Regions from separate parts of the Mesorhizobium sp. WSM4808 genome, predicted to be linked through region 1. Evidence: riboswitches for the same ligand, from Rfam matches in the RefSeq annotation. Region 1 holds a riboswitch; each other region holds the start of a gene.

Region 1 (4,192 bases):
GCCGGCTTCGGCGAAGGGCGCTGCGGTTAGTTTCGGCGTGCGGCCGGAGGACCTGATCATCGCCAGCGGCGCGGACTATCTGTTCGAGGGGACGGTCGACTATGTCGAGCAGCTCGGCGAGGTTCAGCTGGTCTATGTCGACATCGGTCGCGCCGACCTCCCGCTGGTGACCAAGCTGCCCGGCAATGTTGAGGTCAAGCGCGGTTCGACATTGCGGCTGAGCGCCAATGGCGAGGACCTGCATCTCTTCGACGCTGACGGACGGTCGTTTGCCCTTCATGAGGCTGAAGCGAAGGCGGCCTGAGGCAGAACCGCGTCTTGGACAAAAAAGAGCAGCGGGCCAGGCCCGCCGCTCTTTTTTTGAAGATCAGCTTCGACTGTTAACGGCCGAAGAGATTCCGGTCGCTGCCCTGAGGAGCGGACTTCTCTACGTCGCCCGACGAATTGAGCAGCTTCTCGACGAGGCCACCGCTGTTGCGGACCGAGTTCGTATGCGCGCTGTCAACCGAAGTAACCGCAGGCTGGTTGGCGCCGTTGGAGCCAAAGTTGTCGCTGCCGGCGAAGGCACTGCCGGTGATGGCCAGAACGGCGGCGGCAGCAATAAGGATCTTGTTCATTTTAGTCTCCTGAATTCTGGATTTCGCCAGACGGCAGACACAGCTGCCGTCGCTTGCGAAATTGGTTTTAGCGACCGAAGAGGTTACGGTCGCTGCCCTGAGCGGGTGTCTGGGCAGCCGGTTCCGAGGTCTTGGTGGAAGCCGTGTACGACTGGTCCACAGCGGCGGCAGGCTGGTTGGCGCCGTTCGAACCGTAGTTGTCGCTGCCCGCGAAAGCGCTGCCGGAGATGGCCAGAACGGCGGCGGCAGCAATGAGGATCTTGTTCATCTTAAATACTCCTGAATGTCTGAATTTCGAATGTCTGAATTTCGCCAGGGCAGCGGGCGAGCCCGCCGTCGACTGGGAATCGGCTGTTAGTTGTTGCCGAAGAGGTTGTGGTCAGCACCCTGGGCCGGCGCCTGAGCAGCCGGTTCCGACTTCTTGGTCGAAGCGGTGTACGAGCTGTCGACAGCAGTGGCTGCCGCGGCGTTCGAACCGTAGTGGTCGCTACCAGCGAAGGCGCTGCCGGAAATGGCCAGAAGGGCTGCGGCAGTGAGAATGATCTTTTTCATTTTTGTACTCCAGTATCGTCTTTTTCCGTCCGTCTAGCGGCGTGTCTTGGAAATGAAATCGCGTCGTTCGGACAGCCCCGATGTGGGAGGGCAACCCCGCCTTTTCCAATCACGAAGTTGTTCCGTGTGGACCATGAATCCACACCTTGAAATTGTGCCAGGGGAATCTAGAGAGGCATTTTTCCTCTCTATATCAGCATGTTAAGTTTAATCATCCGATGGATCACTGACTGTTTCAAAGGCCCGGCGTTCACACCGTCCTGCACGCACCGTCAACAGAAACGAACCGTTCGGTTCGATTTTAGGTCAAGCTAATAGTCACTTTTCGAAACCGTTAACCTTTTTTGACCCCCGCCAAGGGTCGGATTCGGGAAGATCGCAGCCGGCAAATGGCCGCCCGGGAGGCGGGATTTCGGCCCCAGACGATCTGCGGTGACGTTTCGCATGCCGTGTCGCGCCGCATGGATACGATGTCGTTTTCATGCCGACGGCGCGCCCCCGATCGTGGTTAGATCATACCATCTCAGGTGCCGCTTCGTGACGACGAGACGGAGAATTGGGAAGCCGGTCAGAATCCGGCGCTGCCCCCGCAACGGTGGTGGAGTTCAAGTCGCAACGGGAGACCACTGGGCAACTGCCTGGGAAGGTGTCGCGATGGTCCGCAAGGACAACTCCAGAGCCCGGAAACCAGCCCGAGATTTTTAGACTCGACTGATCGCGGTGGGCGGTCAAGAGGTGGATAGCGCATGTCCGGCACCTAGCCGGCCTGCGTTTCAATCCTTCCTCCATCACCACCAGTTCAGTCCTTAGAAACGAGGACAGGACATGGATATCCGCAACGACATGCTGAGGCTCCTGAAGGGGCGCCGGCAAGGCTTTTCACTGGAGCAGCCCTTCTACACCGATCCAGACTACTTCAAGCTCGACATGGAGCTGATCTGGTATCGCGACTGGCTGTTCATCGGCCATGATTGCGAACTGCCGAAGCCGGGCAGCTACATCACCGTGCAGATCGGCGACTATCCGGTCGTCCTTGTCCGCGATCAGCAAGGCAAGATCAACGCCTTCCACAATTCCTGCCGCCATCGCGGCAGCCGCGTGTGCAACACGGAGAAGGGTACGGCGGCAAAGCTCGTCTGCCCCTATCATCAGTGGACCTATGAGTTGGACGGCCGCCTGCTGTTTGCCCGCCAGATGGCCGACGGTTTCGACAAGAGTGATTTCGGCCTGAAGCCGGTCGCCTGCGAGAGCGTCGGCGGCTACATCTTCATCTGCCTGGCCAAGGAGCCGGCGGATTTCACGCCGATGCGGGCGATGATCGAACCCTATCTTTTGCCGCACCGCTTGCGTGAGGCAAAGATCGCCTTTGAGAGCACGATCATCGAGAAGGGCAACTGGAAGCTGGTCTGGGAAAACAACCGCGAGTGCTACCACTGCGTCGCCAATCACCCTGAGCTGTGCAAGACCTTCCCCGAGGCGCCGACCGTGACCGGCGTCAACGGCGCCGACAGCGACCCCGAGATGGTCGCGCACTGGGCCAAATGCGAGGCCGCTGGCTTGCCGAGCAAATTCCGCATCGATCCGGCAGGGCAGTACCGCGCCACCCGCGCGCCGCTGCTGCGCGATGCCGTCAGCTACACCATGACGGGAAAACGGGCGGTGAAGAAGAACCTGTCCGACAGCGTTTCAACCGACCGCATCGGCTCCTTGCTGCTTTATCATTATCCGACAACCTGGAACCATATCCTCGGCGACCACGCCGTCACCTTCCGCGTGCTGCCGATCAGTGCCACGGAAACCGCGGTGACGACGAAATGGCTCGTCCACAAGGATGCGGTCGAAGGCATCGACTACGACCTCGCTGAGCTCACCCATGTCTGGACCGAGACCAACGACCAGGACCGCCGCATTGTCGAGGAAAACGCCTTCGGCATCCTGTCGCCGGCCTACGAACCAGGCCCCTATTCGGAGCTGCATGAGGGCGGCGTGATCCAGTTCGTCGAGTGGTACGCGTCGTTCATCGGGCCGCGCCTTGCCGAAGGCGGCCGGCCGGCCCTGCGCAGCGTCGCCTAGCTCAGGGGACAAGAGGATGAATGCGATGACGGACCTTGGCCTCTATCGCCATCTCGACCAGATGACGCCCTGGAACGACCGGCTGCAGGTGCTGGAAGTGATCGGCGTCAGCGACGAAGCGCCGGACGTGAAGACCTTCACCTTCCGCTCCGACAACCAGACCTGGTTCCGCTACAAGCCGGGCCAGTTCGTGACGCTGGAACTGCCGACATCGGAGGGGCCGCTGATGCGCACCTACACGCTGTCGTCCTCGCCGTCGCGGCCGTTCTCGATCGCGGTGACGGTCAAGGCGCAGGCAGGCAGCACCGGCACGCGCTGGATGTTCGACCATCTGACGCCGGGCTCGCACGTCAAGGCCTATGGGCCGACCGGTGATTTTTCGCTGCACAGCCACCCGGCGGCCAAATATCTGTTCATTTCGGCGGGCTCCGGCGTGACGCCGATGATGTCGATGCTGCGTTGGTTGAACGACTGTGCGCCATGGACAGATGTCGGCTTCGTCAACTGTGCGCGCCGCCCGGAAGAGATCATTTTCCGCAAGGAACTCGAGCTGCTCGGCAGCCGCATGCCCGGCCTGTCGCTCGGCTTCATGATCGAGGAGCGGTCGAGCCGCGAGGGCTGGTTCGGCCATATGGGCCGCATCGACGCGATCCGGCTGCCATTGCTGGCGCCCGATTTCCGCGAGCGCGAGATTTTCTGCTGCGGCCCCGATCCCTTCATGCGCGCCGTGCGCGGCATGCTGGACGCCGCCGGCTTCGACATGGCGAAATACCATCAGGAAAGCTTTGCTGCGCCTGCCGTGGAGGAGATCCCGGCGCCGTTCTCGCCGCCGGCGGAGGACGGCGCTGCTGCTGCCGTCGAGGCCGTGACACCGATCCGGTTTTCGCTTTCCGATGTCGATGCCGAATGCGTCGCCGGCCAGACCGTGCTGCAGACGGCACGCGCCTCTG
Region 2 (4,192 bases), on a different contig from region 1:
GTCTCGCCCTATATGGCCGGCTTGTTCGGCATCGAATGATGACCACCTATTTTTCCACCCTCTCGGATGCGCTGAAGGAAGCCGGCATCTTCCAGCCCTGCCTGCTGCTCGATCGCGACCGGCTGGACAGCAACATTGCCCTGGCGAAGGGGAGAGTGGATCCCGGCCTGGCCGTGCGGCTGGTCGACAAATCGCTCGCCTGCATGCCGCTGCTTGCGTATATTGCCAAGGCGCTTGGCAGTGAGCGCTTCATGACCTTCCACCCGCCGATCAGCGAGGCGGTGCTGAAGGCGTTCCCGGATGCCGATCTGCTCTACGGCAAGCCGATGCCGATCGGCGCGGCAAGGGCGGCGCTGGTGAAAGCCGATACCGACTGGTCGCGCGTCTGCTGGCTGATCGACAGCGAGGAGAGACTGGCGGAATATGGCGCCCTCGCTGGCGAACTCGGCATCGGCCTGCGCATCGCTTTCGAGATCGATGTCGGGCTGCATCGCGGCGGTTTTGCTGATCCCGCAGCCTTGTCGAAGGCGTTGAGCGCGTTGCCGGCCCGGCTGCATTGCGAAGGCGTCATGGCCTACGAGGCGCATGCGCCGCTCATCCCCGGCCTTTTCGGCGGACCGGCAAAGGCATTGACCAAGGCGTCGGCGCAGGCTGCGGCATTCGTCGCCTGTCTCGGCGCCGACCAGCGCCGCATCCTGAACATCGGCGGCAGCAAGACCGCGCTGCTTCATCATGGCGGCGCGGCCAATGAGGTCTCGATGGGCTCGGCCTTTGTGCTGCCCAGCGACTTCGATACGCCAGGCCTCGACGGCTTCCAGCCGGCGGCCTTCATCGCCACGCCGATCCTGAAAATGGTCGAGCCGATGCTGCCCGGCCCGCCGGCCGTCACCCGCCTGCTGCAGGCGCTCGGCCGGTTCCCGCGCAAGGGTTGCTACCTCTATGGCGGCAAGTGGATGGCCGAGCCGGTCTTCCCAGAAGGCATGAAGGCGAACGGGCTGCTCGGCCTGTCCTCCAACCAGCAATTCATGGGCTTGCCCGCCGACGCGACCGCAAAGCCCGGCGACTACGCGTTTCTAAGGCCGACGCAGAGCGAAGCCGTGCTGCAGCAGTTCGGGTCGATCGCGGTGTTTTCCGGCGGCCGGATCGCCGATCGCTGGCCGGCGCTGCCGATGGCCTGACCGACTACGCCTTCACCGGTATCCATATCTCCAGCCCGCCCTTGCCGCTGCGCGGGTCGAATTCAGGGCCGTAGCGTTCGAATTCCGGCGCGTCCGCGATCTCATGCCCGGAGGCCGGCAGCCATTTGTTCCAGATCGTGTTGACCGTCCGGCGGATGGTCGAGATGTGTTCGCGGTGGGCAAAGACCGCATATTTCTGCGCCGGCACCCGCACCCGGTAGAAGTCCCTGGGCAGGTCGGAGAAGTCAGACACTTCGACGCCGGCGATGTAGTCGAAATTGCCGGCATCGTCGCCGTTGACGCAGACGCCATAGGCGACGTCGCCGGTCTCGCCCGGAATGTTGCCGATATAGGGGCCGAAGCGCTGCCACTGCATCGGGATGGCGGCGCTGGTTTCGCAGCTGTAGCGTTCGCCGAGGCCGGCGATCAGGAACGGCCGGCTGGTCTCGAAACGCGGCGGTTCGAGATTGGTGAGGAGGGACTGGTCCATCAGGATCGGCTCCACGAGGTCGAGCTTGTCGAGTGTGCCCTGCGCGCGCACCAGTTCCGGCGTGGTGCCGAACTGATCGCGGAAGGCACGGGTGAACGCCTCATGCGAGTTGTAGCCGGCGTCGAGCGCGACGGCGAGGATGTCGGGCGCCCCGCCCGCCAGCTTGCGCGCCGCCTCGGTCAGCCGGCGTGAGCGCATGTAGCCCATCACCGACCGGCCGGTGGCGGCGCCGAAGGCGCGCGTCACATGAAAACGCGACACGCCGCTGCTTTGCGCGACATCATCAAGCGAGATCGCCTCCGGCAGATGGCTTTCGACGAACCACAGCGCTTTCTCGGTCGGGTCCATTTTCTCCTCGCATTGGCCAGATCATCCTGCCGTTTCCTGGCACGGCCAGTTTGATCGAAATTGCGCATCCCGTGCAATCTGCGCCGATGCCGGTCGCCATCCGGCCAACCGCCCCATGAGCTTTCGCTTGACAGCGACCGGCGTCATCTCTTAGGTATGTTATATTATTACATAAAGAGAGCATGCGATGCCTGTTTCCCTTAGCTGGCCCACCACTCCGTCCGAGAAATCCATTGCGAAGCGATCGGCGCAAATCTACGCTGAAGCGGTGATGGTCCCCGAGTCGAAAGGCGAGGGGTGAAAAGGGAACGCGGTGAGGCCTGCTCAGGTCGAGACCGTGGCTGCCCCCGCAACTGTAAGCGGCGAGCAAAATCCGTGAATGCCACTGGCCGGCAAGGCTGGGAAGGCTGGATGGCGCAACGACCCGTGAGCCAGGAGACCTGCCATCACTGAGTTGACCGGACGGGGTGTGCCGGGAGGAAACACGAATCCCGGTCTTGTCGGCCGGTTCGCCAGCTTCCTTCCGTCGCCAGTTTTGGAAAGTGACGGAAAGTTGGACGGCTCCATCCATCGCATCGTCGTATATACGCTTTGCCGTCCCGGCAAGCCGGCGGGCAGCAGCCGATGACCGTAGCGCTTCTCGAAGCCCGTGACCTCTGCGTCACGGCGAATGGGCGGGATCTGGTTCAGGCGGTCAGCTTCTCGGTGGCCGCCGGCGATCGCCTTGCCATCATCGGTCCCAACGGCGCCGGCAAGACGACGCTGCTGCGCATGCTGTCGGGCATGCTGCGTCCGAGCTCCGGCGAGGTGAAGCTCGGCGGGCGCCGCCTGGACAGGATTTCAGCCGCCGAACGGGCGCTGCACATTGCCGTGGTCGGCCAGACCGACCAGCCCGATCCGCGGCTGGCGGTGATCGACTATGTCGAGCTTGGCCGGGTTCCGCACGCCGGGCTGCGGCGCAGGAGCGAGGAGCGCGAGATCGTCGTCGATGCACTGCGCCGGACCGGCCTGCTGCCGCTATTTGGCCGCACCATCGGCTCGCTGTCGGGCGGCGAGCGCCAGCGCGCCCAACTTGCGCGCGCCATCGCCCAGCAGCCAAAAATCCTGTTCCTCGACGAGCCGACCAACCATCTCGACCCGCGTGCCCGCGGCGAACTGCTCGACCTCGTGGCAGGCTTCGAGATGACGGTGATCGCGGTGCTGCACGATCTGGCGCTGGTGGCACCGTTCGCCACCAGGGTGGCGGTGATGAACCATGCCCGTCTGCAAGCGCTCGCCGCACCGCGCGAAGCGCTGACCCAAAAGCTGATCCGCGAGATTTTCGGCATCGATGTGCTGCGTCTGCGCCATCCGACCGAAGACCGCGAACTGACGGTGTTCGATGTGCCGAACCGTGCCGCGCCGCCGACGTGATTGAAGCCATTTCGTAGTCGACCCAATCCCATCCACAAGGAGCAAACCCGTGAAACGCTTGGCCTTTTCGCTTGTCTTCTCGCTGCTGGCCTCGACAGCCCTGGCCTTCCCGGTCACGGTCGACAGCTGCGGCAAGCCGCTGACCTTCGATGCGCCGCCGAAGCGCGCCGTCATCCAGGATCTCAACATGGCCGAGATGGCTTTCGCGCTGAAACTGCAGCCGTCGATCGTCGGCCTGACCGGCATCACCGGATGGTACAAGGTGGGTCCCGAATTCAAGGCCGAGCAGGGTTCGATCCCGGAACTGGCGCCGAAATATCCGACGCTCGAAAACCTCGTCGCGGTCGAGCCGGATTTCTTCTTCGCCGGCTGGTATTATGGCATGAAGCCGGGCGGCGAGGTGACACCCGATACGCTTGCCCCGCACGGCATCAAGACGCTGGTGCTGACGGAAAGCTGCGTCCATCTCGACAAGAGCCGTCCAGCCGCCTCGATGGACCTGCTCTATGGCGACGTCGAAAAGCTGGGCAAGATCTTCGGCAAGGAGGCCGAGGCGGAGAAGCTTGTTGCCGGCTGGAAGACGCGGCTCGCCGACATCACCGCCAAGGTCGGCAACGGCAAGGCAACGCGAGTGTTTCTCTATGATTCCGGCGAGGACAAGCCCTTCACCGCAGGCAAGTTCGCCATCCCCAGCGCCATGATATCAGCCGCCGGCGGCGACAACATCATGGCCGACATGGACACCAGCTGGGGCAACACGGAC
Region 3 (4,192 bases), on a different contig from region 1:
TGGCGCAGGTCACGCAGTGCGGCCAGCCGCATCGAGGGCAGGCGGCCGGCATCGGCCTTCCAGGCTGCCGCCAGTCCGGCGAGGTCGCTGTCGGTGAAGGACAGCGCCACGATATCCGCCGGCGTCTGCCGCAGATCGACCGGCTCGGCGAGGTCGTCGAGCGAGGCGGATGTCGTGGTGAGGATGTGCATCGCGACCCGTGTCCGAAATCAGCCGGCGAGTATACGCTCGATCGCCGGGCGGTTCAGCCCTTTCAGGCCGATGACGACGAGACGCGAGCGGCGGTCGTCCTGCGCGGTCCAGGCGCGGTCATAGTAATGATTGACGCGCGGCCCGACGGCCTGCAGCAAGAGCCGCATCGGCTTGCCGCCGACTTCGACGAAGCCTTTTACGCGCAGCACGTTCTCTTCTTCGGCGACGGTGGCGACGCGCTTTGCCAGCTCGTCCGGATTGGCGATCGAGGCAATGTCGACGATGAAGGTGTCGAAGTCGTCATGCTCGTGGTCGAACGCGCCGTCATGATGGGACTTGCGGTTCTGGATGTCGTCCTCGACGGCCAGACCGAGCCCGAGCAGCACCGAGGGATCGACCTTGCCATGCGACGTCGGCACGATCTTCACGGCGCGGGCGGAGTGTTCGCCAATGACAGCATTGGCGCGGGCGGTGCCGGCGGCGTCCATCAGGTCGCTCTTCGACAGGATGATCAGGTCGGCGCAGGCGATCTGGTCCTCGAACAGTTCTTCCACCGGGTCGTCGTGGTCGAGCGTCTCGTCCCCGGCGCGCTGCGCCTGCAGGGCATCCATGTCGTTAGCGACGCGGCCTTCGGCCAAGGCCGGGCCGTCGACCACGGCAATGACGCCGTCGACTGTGACGCGGCTCTTCACGCTCGGCCATTGAAAGGCCTGGACCAGCGGCTTGGGCAGCGCCAGGCCCGAAGTCTCGATCAGGATGTGGTCGACCCTCGGCGTCAGCGACAGGATCTTGTCAAGCGCCGGGACGAAGTCGTCGGCAACGGTGCAGCAGATGCAGCCATTGGCCAGTTCGACGATGTTTTCCTCCGGACAGGTGTCGATGCCGCAGCCCTTCAGGATCTCGCCGTCAATGCCGATGTCGCCGAATTCGTTGACGATGATGGCAATGCGCTTGCCGCCGGCGTTTTCCAGGAGATAGCGGACCAGCGTCGTCTTGCCGGCGCCGAGGAAGCCGGTGACGACGGTGCAGGGAACGCGGGAGAGGTTCGCAGACGAATCTGGGGCAGTCATGGTCAGTCCTTCAGCAGGTCGAGGGGAGGGATGCGGGCAACGAGGCCGCGCTTCAGGCTATCGGGACGGCCACGCCACGGGATCAGGCCGTCCGTCGAGGTGGCGAAGAGCTTGGCTCCGGTGACGAGGTCGGCGCCGCTGGTCTCGGTCAGGTCGCCAAAGACATAGCTCCAGCAGCCGTCGCGCAGGATGGCGGCGCTGAGGCGCCGCTTGCAATTGCCAAGGCATTCGACGCTGCGGATGCGGATGTCGTCGCCAGATGCGGCGCGGCGCGTATCCTCCGCCAGCAATTCGCCGGCGCGGGGATGGGCGTCGGAGCCGGTCTCATTGCGGCAGGAGGCGCAGACAATGATGGTGACGCCGGCCAAGGCATCATCATGGCCGGACGAAATATCCGCTGTGCCAGCCGAAAAACTGCTGTCGTGGTCCAAAGATCGGGCTCCTTGCCCGGAAACCCGCCGGGCGATCGGATTCTAAAGTCGCAGACGGCAGGTCTCCTGGCTCGCGGGTCATCGCCTTGGGTAGCCGCCTTCCCGGGAACTCCCAGTGGCTTTCGGCCTTGGCTCTTCGCTTACAGTTGCGGGGACAGCCGCGGATTTGGGATTTTGCCCCGCACCGCATTCCCTCTTAGCTCTTGCCGTTGCGGGCAAGAGACCATCTGAACCGGATTTAGGCTTTTGCGAGCGGCGGTGTCAACGCGAGCTTACGACATGGCGATGTCGGCCAGCGCCGGACCCAAATCGCCGGCCGGGGTCACTTCCATGCGCTCAAGGCCAAGCCAGCCCTGCATCTGCTTCAATTCCTCGAACAGTTCTGCAGCGGTTTCAGGTGGCGCCTTGGGCTCGGCGTAGGCCGCATGGACCCGCAGCACGCTGGCCGGACGATCTGCCTTGAGGTCGACGCGTGCCACGATCCTGTCGCCGAGCAGGAACGGCAGGACATAGTAGCCGTATTGCCGCTTGTCGGCCGGCGTGTAGATCTCGATGCGGTAGTGGAAGTCGAACAGCCGCTCTGTGCGCGAGCGTTCGAAGACGACAGGATCGAACGGCGCCAGCAGGGCGCGGGCCTCGACTTTGCGCGGCAGGCGGGCATCCCGGTGAAGATAGGCCGGCTTGTCCCAGCCTTCGACGCGCATCGGCAGCAATTCGCCGGTTTCAACCAGTTCCTCCAACCGGCCTTTCATATCGGCCGGCGACAGGCGGAAATAATCGCGCAAATCGCCTGAAGTCGCCACGCCGTGGGCGCGGGCGGAAATGCGCAGCAATTCGCGGTGCGCGTCCTCAGGCGTGGGCACTGGGAGGTCGAGGACCGCCTGCGGCAGCACGCGCTCGGGCAGATCATAGAAGCGCTCGAACCCGCGACGGTGCGCCGTGGTGATGCGTCCGGCCCAGAACAGCCATTCGAAGGCATGCTTGGCGTGGCTCCAGCCCCACCAGCCGCCCGAGCCTTTCTGGCCTTCGAGCGCGGAAGCGGCAATCGGGCCGCGCTCGGCGACCTGGCGGTAAATCTCTTCGATATAGGCGGCGTGCTCGCGGCCCCATTTGGCGAGGCCCAGATACATTTCGTCGCCGCGCTCGGCGCGCTGCATGCGCCAGCGCATCAGCGGGTACGTCTCCACCGGCAGGAAGGAAGCCTCGTGCGCCCAGTATTCGAAAACCGTGCGCTTACGCGTCACGGCCGCGTTGTCGAGCAGCGAGAACGGGTAGGGACCAAGGCGCGAATAGAGCGGCATATAATGAGCGCGCACCACCGCGCTGACGGAATCGATCTGCAGCAGGCCGGTGCGGGAGAGGGTGCGGGCAAAATGCCGGCGGTCGGGCGTGCCGGTCGGGCGGGGATCGAGAAACCCCTGGGCGGCAAGCGCGATGCGACGGGCCGTGGGGAGCGAGATCTTTTCCTTCATGCAGGCATCACTTTGAAGTGTTTTGACCGAGGGTCGAATGGCTGATTCCAACCCATGCTAGCAGGGTTTTGGCGGCATCCATGTCAGGAGAGAAAAGTGGAGTAAAAAGCGAAGGAAATCAAACAGGAGCGGATCGGACCAGTTTGCCGCGATATGCCATCCAGGTCGGTGTTTTGAACAAGGTTTGACTTGCTTCGCTGGAAGTGCTGCGCTAACCCTCGCCGCGTTGCAGCATAGGCCCTTAAAACGGTTCAGCGGTTAAACTGTCACGCTTCCGCATTAGGGTCCGGTGCTGTAATCAAACTGGATTGGCGCCAACGGAAAGCCGAGCATGAACGCACTCTTGAGCTCATACCTGCCCATCGTCCTGTTCATAGGCGTGGCGCTGGTTGTCGGCCTGGCGCTGCTGGCCGCGCCCTTCCTGGTGGCCTACCGCAATCCCGATCCCGAAAAGCTTTCCGCCTATGAGTGCGGTTTCAACTCGTTCGACGACGCCCGCATGAAGTTCGACATCCGTTTCTACCTGGTGTCGATCCTGTTCATCATCTTCGACCTGGAAGTGGCCTTCCTGTTTCCGTGGGCGGTGTCGTTTTCGAAGATCGGCATGCTCGGTTTCTGGTCGATGATGGTGTTTTTGGCGGTGCTGACCATCGGCTTTGCCTATGAATGGAAAAAAGGAGCGCTGGAATGGGATTGAACGACAGTTCAGGCACCCTCGTCGCGCCGAAGCCCAAGGGTATTATCGATCCCAACACCGGCAGGCCGGTGGGGGAGGACGATCCCTTCTTCCTCGAGATCAACAACGAGTTGGCCGACAAGGGCTTTTTGGTCACTTCGACCGAGGCGCTCATCACCTGGGCGCGCAGCGGGTCGCTGATGTTCATGACGTTCGGCCTCGCTTGCTGCGCGGTCGAGATGATCCACACCTCGATGCCGCGCTATGATTCGGAGCGGTTCGGCGTCGCGCCGCGCGCGTCCCCGCGCCAGTCCGACATCATGATCGTCGCCGGCACGCTGACCAACAAGA
Region 4 (4,192 bases), on a different contig from region 1:
TTCCTCTTATTGGCGCTGGGATCGCCAAGTCAGATTTGACCCGGTGAATCTGCTTCGGGGAAAGCAATGTCCACCCATGTGCGCCATCCGATCTGGCTGCCGGCTCTCAAGGCCGCGGACGCGCGCACCTTCGCGTCGCTCTATGCGGTCGAATCCTTCGCCCGCGCCACGGTGTCGAGCGTCATCCCGATCCAGGCCTACGAGATCCTGCACAACGAGCAGATCGTGTCGATGCTCTACACCGTGGTGGCGATGCTCGGCCTGTCGGTGACATTGTTCATGCCGATGCTGATCCGCCGTTTTGCCCGGCGCTGGGTCTACACATCAGGCGCCTGCCTGCTGGCCGTCGGCTCGCTGTTCTTCGTTACCGACACGCTTGCCGGGCAACTGGCCGGCATGCTGTGCCGGGTGATGGGCGCCAGCGCGCTGTCGATCACGCTCAACCTCTACATCATGGACCACATCCGCAAGACCGACTTCATGCAGGCCGAATCGCTGCGCATGGCGTGGTCGATGCTGGCCTGGACTGGTGGGCCGACGCTCGGCATCTTCCTCTACACGCGCTTCGGCATCTATGCCGCGCACGGTACGGTCGCGGTGTTCGCGTTTGCCCTGCTGGCGCTGTTCTGGACCTACCGCCTCGGCGACAACCAGTCTATCCGTCCGGGCAAGACGCGCCCCGTCAATCCGCTCGCCAATATCGGCCGCTTCGTCGCGCAGCCCAGGCTCAGGCTGGCCTGGCTGATCGCTTTCGGGCGCTCCTGTTTCTGGACGACGTTCTTCGTCTATGGGCCGCTGTTCATGGTCATCACAGGCGAGGGCAAGCTGGCCGGCGGCCTGCTGGTTTCGGCCGGCAACGCGCTGTTGTTCATGGCGATTTTCTGGGGCAAGGCAGGAAAGCGCTTTGGTGGCCGCGGGACCATGACGTTTGCCTATTTCGCCATGTCGGCCGCGCTTTTGGCGGCGGGCTTCGTCGGCGAAACCGTGCCGCTGCTTACCGGCGCCTTCCTGCTCTGCGGTGCCTTCTTCACCATTGCGCTCGACGCCCTCGGCTCGACCGCCTTCATGCGCTCGGTGCGCTCCTATGAAAGATCTCAGATGGCAGCGGTCTACCGCACCTATCTCGACTTTTCCGAGTTGACGCCGCCGCTGGTCTATTCGGTGGCGCTGGCCGTCTTCGGCCTGGGCTCGGTGTTCGTCACGCTCGGTCTGCTGGCGGCGGTCTGCGGCTTTGTGACGTGGCGCTATCTGCCGAAATCACTTTGACCTTCATGGCGCATTCGCAATGGTCACCGGCGGAATTTGGTTTGCCGGAAGCAAGGATTCTGCCTATAGTCACCGGTGTCGCCGGTTCCATTTTGGAGCCAAGAGGGAATGCGGTGAGGGCGAATTTTGCCCAATGCCGTGGCTGCCCCCGCAACTGTGTGCGGTAGTCCTCTCCATATGCCACTGAAGATTTTCTTCGGGAAGGTGGGGAAGGACGCTGATCCGTGAGCCAGGAGACCTGCCGGCGACAGGAAACTGACTTCGATGCCCTCGGGTGGAGGGCGAAAGGACAAGACATGACTACCGCTTCCGTCTCCCTCGGCGCCTCCGTCTCCTCGCAGTCGCGCCTCATGCAGCTCGCGCTTGCCGCGTTGCTCGGCATTTTCGTGATGGGCTTTGTCGGCTTCTCGCATATCGATGCGGTCCACAATGCGGCTCACGACTATCGCCATTCGATGGCGTTTCCCTGCCACTGACGAGGGGCTGACATCATGAACCTGTTTCGCAACGTCGTGTTCATCGCGGCGATCGCAGGGCTCGTGGCCGGCGTCGTCCTCGCCTGCCTGCAGGCCTACGCCACCGTGCCGCTGATCCTGAAGGCGGAAGTCTACGAACAGGCGGGCGGCGGGCATCACCATGACCATGCCGCTCCGGCCGCAACGGATAGCAATGCCATGAGCACAACTGCACCGGCGGGAGATGCCATGAGCTCTGCTGCCCCGGCGGCGGAAGCCGCTCCGGCAGACGAAGGCTGGGCGCCGGCAGAGGGTTTCGAGCGTTTCGCCTTCAGCGTGCTTGCCAACATTGTCACCGGCATCGGCTTCGCCTTGATCCTGGTCGCGGTCTCCGAATTCGCCGGCGGCATCGGTGGCTGGCGCCAGGGCGTGTTCTGGGGCCTGGCCGGCTTCGCCGTGTTCACGCTGGCGCCTGGCCTCGGCCTGCCGCCGGAACTGCCGGCCATGCCGGCCGCCGATCTCACCCAGCGGCAGATCTGGTGGTGGGCAACGGTGGCGGCAACCGCCGCCGGTCTCGGCCTGATCGCGTTCCGCAAGTCGCTGCCGCTGGCGATCCTTGCCGTCCTGCTGATCGTCGCGCCGCATATTGTCGGTGCGCCGCAGCCCGGCAGTTACGAGACGGCGATTCCGGAAGGGCTGCATCACCAGTTCGTGGTGGCGGTGACCGTGACCAATCTGGTGTTCTGGCTGGTGCTCGGCGCGGTCGTCGGTGTGGTGCGTGGCCGCTTCACCGGCACCGCGACCAGCCTGCGCGACAGCTTTGCCTGATCGCAAGACACTGACCTTCCTCATCGGCGGTGGGGGGGGGGGGGGGGGGGGGCGGCGGCCCCCGGCGGGGGGGGGGGGGGGGGGGGGGGGGGGGGGGAGGGCGGGGGGGGGGGGCCGGGGGGGCGGGGGGGGGGGGGGGCGGCCCCCGCGGGGCGGCCCCCCCCCCCCCCCCCCCTCGCCCCCCTCCCCTCCCCCCCCCCCCCCCCCCCCCCCCCCCCCCCCGCCCCCCCCCCCCCCCCCCCCCCCCCCCCCACGCCGAAATTTTGGCGACCGCCTTGCCGCCTCCCTGGATCTATGTCGCCACGGCGCAAGCCTATGATGACGAGATGCATGAACGCATCGCGTTGCACCGATCGCGGCGCGGCGAAGGCTGGACGACCATCGACGCACCGCTCGATCTCGCCGGTACGCTTGCCGCCTTGCCGGAGGATCGGCCGGTGCTTGTCGACTGCCTGACGCTGTGGCTGACCAACCACATGCTGGCTGAACACGATTTCGAGCTGGAATGCCGGCGATTGGCGGAGGTGCTGTCGCGGCCGCGCGGGCCATGGTTCGTGGTATCCAATGAAGTCGGCCAAGGTATCGTGCCGGACAATGCACTGGCGCGCCGGTTTCGCGATGCCGCCGGCCGGCTCAACCAGCAGGTCGCCGCCGTCGCCGACATGGTGCTGCTGATGGTGGCGGGGCTGCCGCTCAAGGTGAAATGACATGACCGACATCGACGATAAGGACGAAGAACGCCACCGCGCCAAGATGGCCAAGCGCAAGGCGGTGCAGGATGCCGAGGTGGCGAGCAAGACGGTCGAGAAGGGATTGCTGATCGTCAACACCGGTCCCGGCAAGGGCAAGACCACGGCTGCCTTCGGCCTGGCGCTGCGGATGCTCGGCTACGGCAAGCGCGTCGGCGTCGTCCAGTTCATCAAGGGCAAGTGGCACACCGGCGAGAAGGACGCCTTCGCCGCCTTCGGCGACCGCGTCGTCTGGCACGCGATGGGCGAGGGGTTCACCTGGGAAACGCAGGACCTGAAGCGCGACATCACCGCCGCCGAAGCCGCCTGGGCCAAGGTGCTCGAACTGATGGCCGATCCGTCGATCAGCCTGCTGGTGCTCGACGAACTGAACATTGCGCTGCGCTACGATTATCTCGACCTGGACAAAGTGGTTGTGGCGTTGAAGGCGCGGCGTGAGGGCCTGCATGTCGTGGTCACCGGCCGCAACGCCAAGCCGGCGCTGGTTGAGGCCGCCGACCTCGTCACCGAAATGGGCGTGACCAAGCACCATTTTTCCGCAGGCGTGAAAGCGCAGCAGGGGATCGAGTTCTGAGCGTTTCTTACCCTCCAGGGTGAAGTAGATCACGCCACGATGACCATGACCGCGACCAACCCAAACAGCGCGATCAGCAGATAGTCGGCGACGCGATAGAGTTTCAGCGCTCGCCTTATGTCGACGCTGTCGGCCTCGCGCCGCCCACCTTCGCCCATGAAGACGTCGTCCACGAGCACGCCGCCGTAGCTGCGCGGCCCGGCGAGCGCCAGGCCGAGCGCACCGGCCATCGCCGCTTCCGGCCAGCCGGCATTGGGTGAGCGGTGTTTTTTCGCGTCGCGCCACACCGCATGCCAGGCATTTTTCGCATCACCGCCTTT

Evidence for each region. A riboswitch is a leader RNA that binds a small molecule or an ion and turns the genes downstream of it on or off. The one in region 1 is predicted to bind cobalamin.
Region 2: it holds a riboswitch for cobalamin, as region 1 does, so the genes downstream of both, AC0L2U_RS33025 (ABC transporter ATP-binding protein) here and AC0L2U_RS25015 (aromatic ring-hydroxylating oxygenase subunit alpha) in region 1, are expected to answer to the same signal.
Region 3: it holds a riboswitch for cobalamin, as region 1 does, so the genes downstream of both, AC0L2U_RS01315 (DUF1636 family protein) here and AC0L2U_RS25015 (aromatic ring-hydroxylating oxygenase subunit alpha) in region 1, are expected to answer to the same signal.
Region 4: it holds a riboswitch for cobalamin, as region 1 does, so the genes downstream of both, AC0L2U_RS01475 (CbtB domain-containing protein) here and AC0L2U_RS25015 (aromatic ring-hydroxylating oxygenase subunit alpha) in region 1, are expected to answer to the same signal.

The regions. Positions count from the first base shown of each region.
Region 1 covers NZ_JBVVQX010000015.1:90,843-95,034, reverse strand. The annotation lists gene AC0L2U_RS25035 (ABC transporter ATP-binding protein) at 1-304, shown strand, start outside; gene AC0L2U_RS25030 (DUF680 domain-containing protein) at 381-617, opposite strand; gene AC0L2U_RS25025 (DUF680 domain-containing protein) at 685-885, opposite strand; gene AC0L2U_RS25020 (DUF680 domain-containing protein) at 972-1,169, opposite strand; cobalamin riboswitch at 1,678-1,879, shown strand; gene AC0L2U_RS25015 (aromatic ring-hydroxylating oxygenase subunit alpha) at 1,995-3,242, shown strand; gene AC0L2U_RS25010 (FAD-binding oxidoreductase) at 3,268-4,192, shown strand, end outside.
Region 2 covers NZ_JBVVQX010000037.1:5,203-9,394, forward strand. The annotation lists gene AC0L2U_RS33010 (D-arabinono-1,4-lactone oxidase) at 1-39, shown strand, start outside; gene AC0L2U_RS33015 (alanine racemase) at 39-1,178, shown strand; gene AC0L2U_RS33020 (AraC family transcriptional regulator) at 1,183-2,016, opposite strand; cobalamin riboswitch at 2,272-2,478, shown strand; gene AC0L2U_RS33025 (ABC transporter ATP-binding protein) at 2,641-3,429, shown strand; gene AC0L2U_RS33030 (ABC transporter substrate-binding protein) at 3,479-4,192, shown strand, end outside.
Region 3 covers NZ_JBVVQX010000001.1:283,045-287,236, forward strand. The annotation lists partial or broken gene AC0L2U_RS01305 (cobaltochelatase subunit CobN) at 1-191, opposite strand, end outside; gene cobW (cobalamin biosynthesis protein CobW) at 210-1,262, opposite strand; gene AC0L2U_RS01315 (DUF1636 family protein) at 1,265-1,693, opposite strand; cobalamin riboswitch at 1,733-1,936, opposite strand; gene AC0L2U_RS01320 (winged helix-turn-helix domain-containing protein) at 1,966-3,165, opposite strand; gene AC0L2U_RS01325 (NADH-quinone oxidoreductase subunit A) at 3,497-3,862, shown strand; gene AC0L2U_RS01330 (NuoB/complex I 20 kDa subunit family protein) at 3,853-4,192, shown strand, end outside.
Region 4 covers NZ_JBVVQX010000001.1:316,806-320,997, forward strand. The annotation lists gene AC0L2U_RS01470 (MFS transporter) at 67-1,266, shown strand; cobalamin riboswitch at 1,332-1,526, shown strand; gene AC0L2U_RS01475 (CbtB domain-containing protein) at 1,563-1,742, shown strand; gene AC0L2U_RS01480 (CbtA family protein) at 1,758-2,549, shown strand; gene cobU (bifunctional adenosylcobinamide kinase/adenosylcobinamide-phosphate guanylyltransferase) at 2,810-3,256, shown strand; gene cobO (cob(I)yrinic acid a,c-diamide adenosyltransferase) at 3,258-3,872, shown strand; gene cbiB (adenosylcobinamide-phosphate synthase CbiB) at 3,902-4,192, opposite strand, start outside.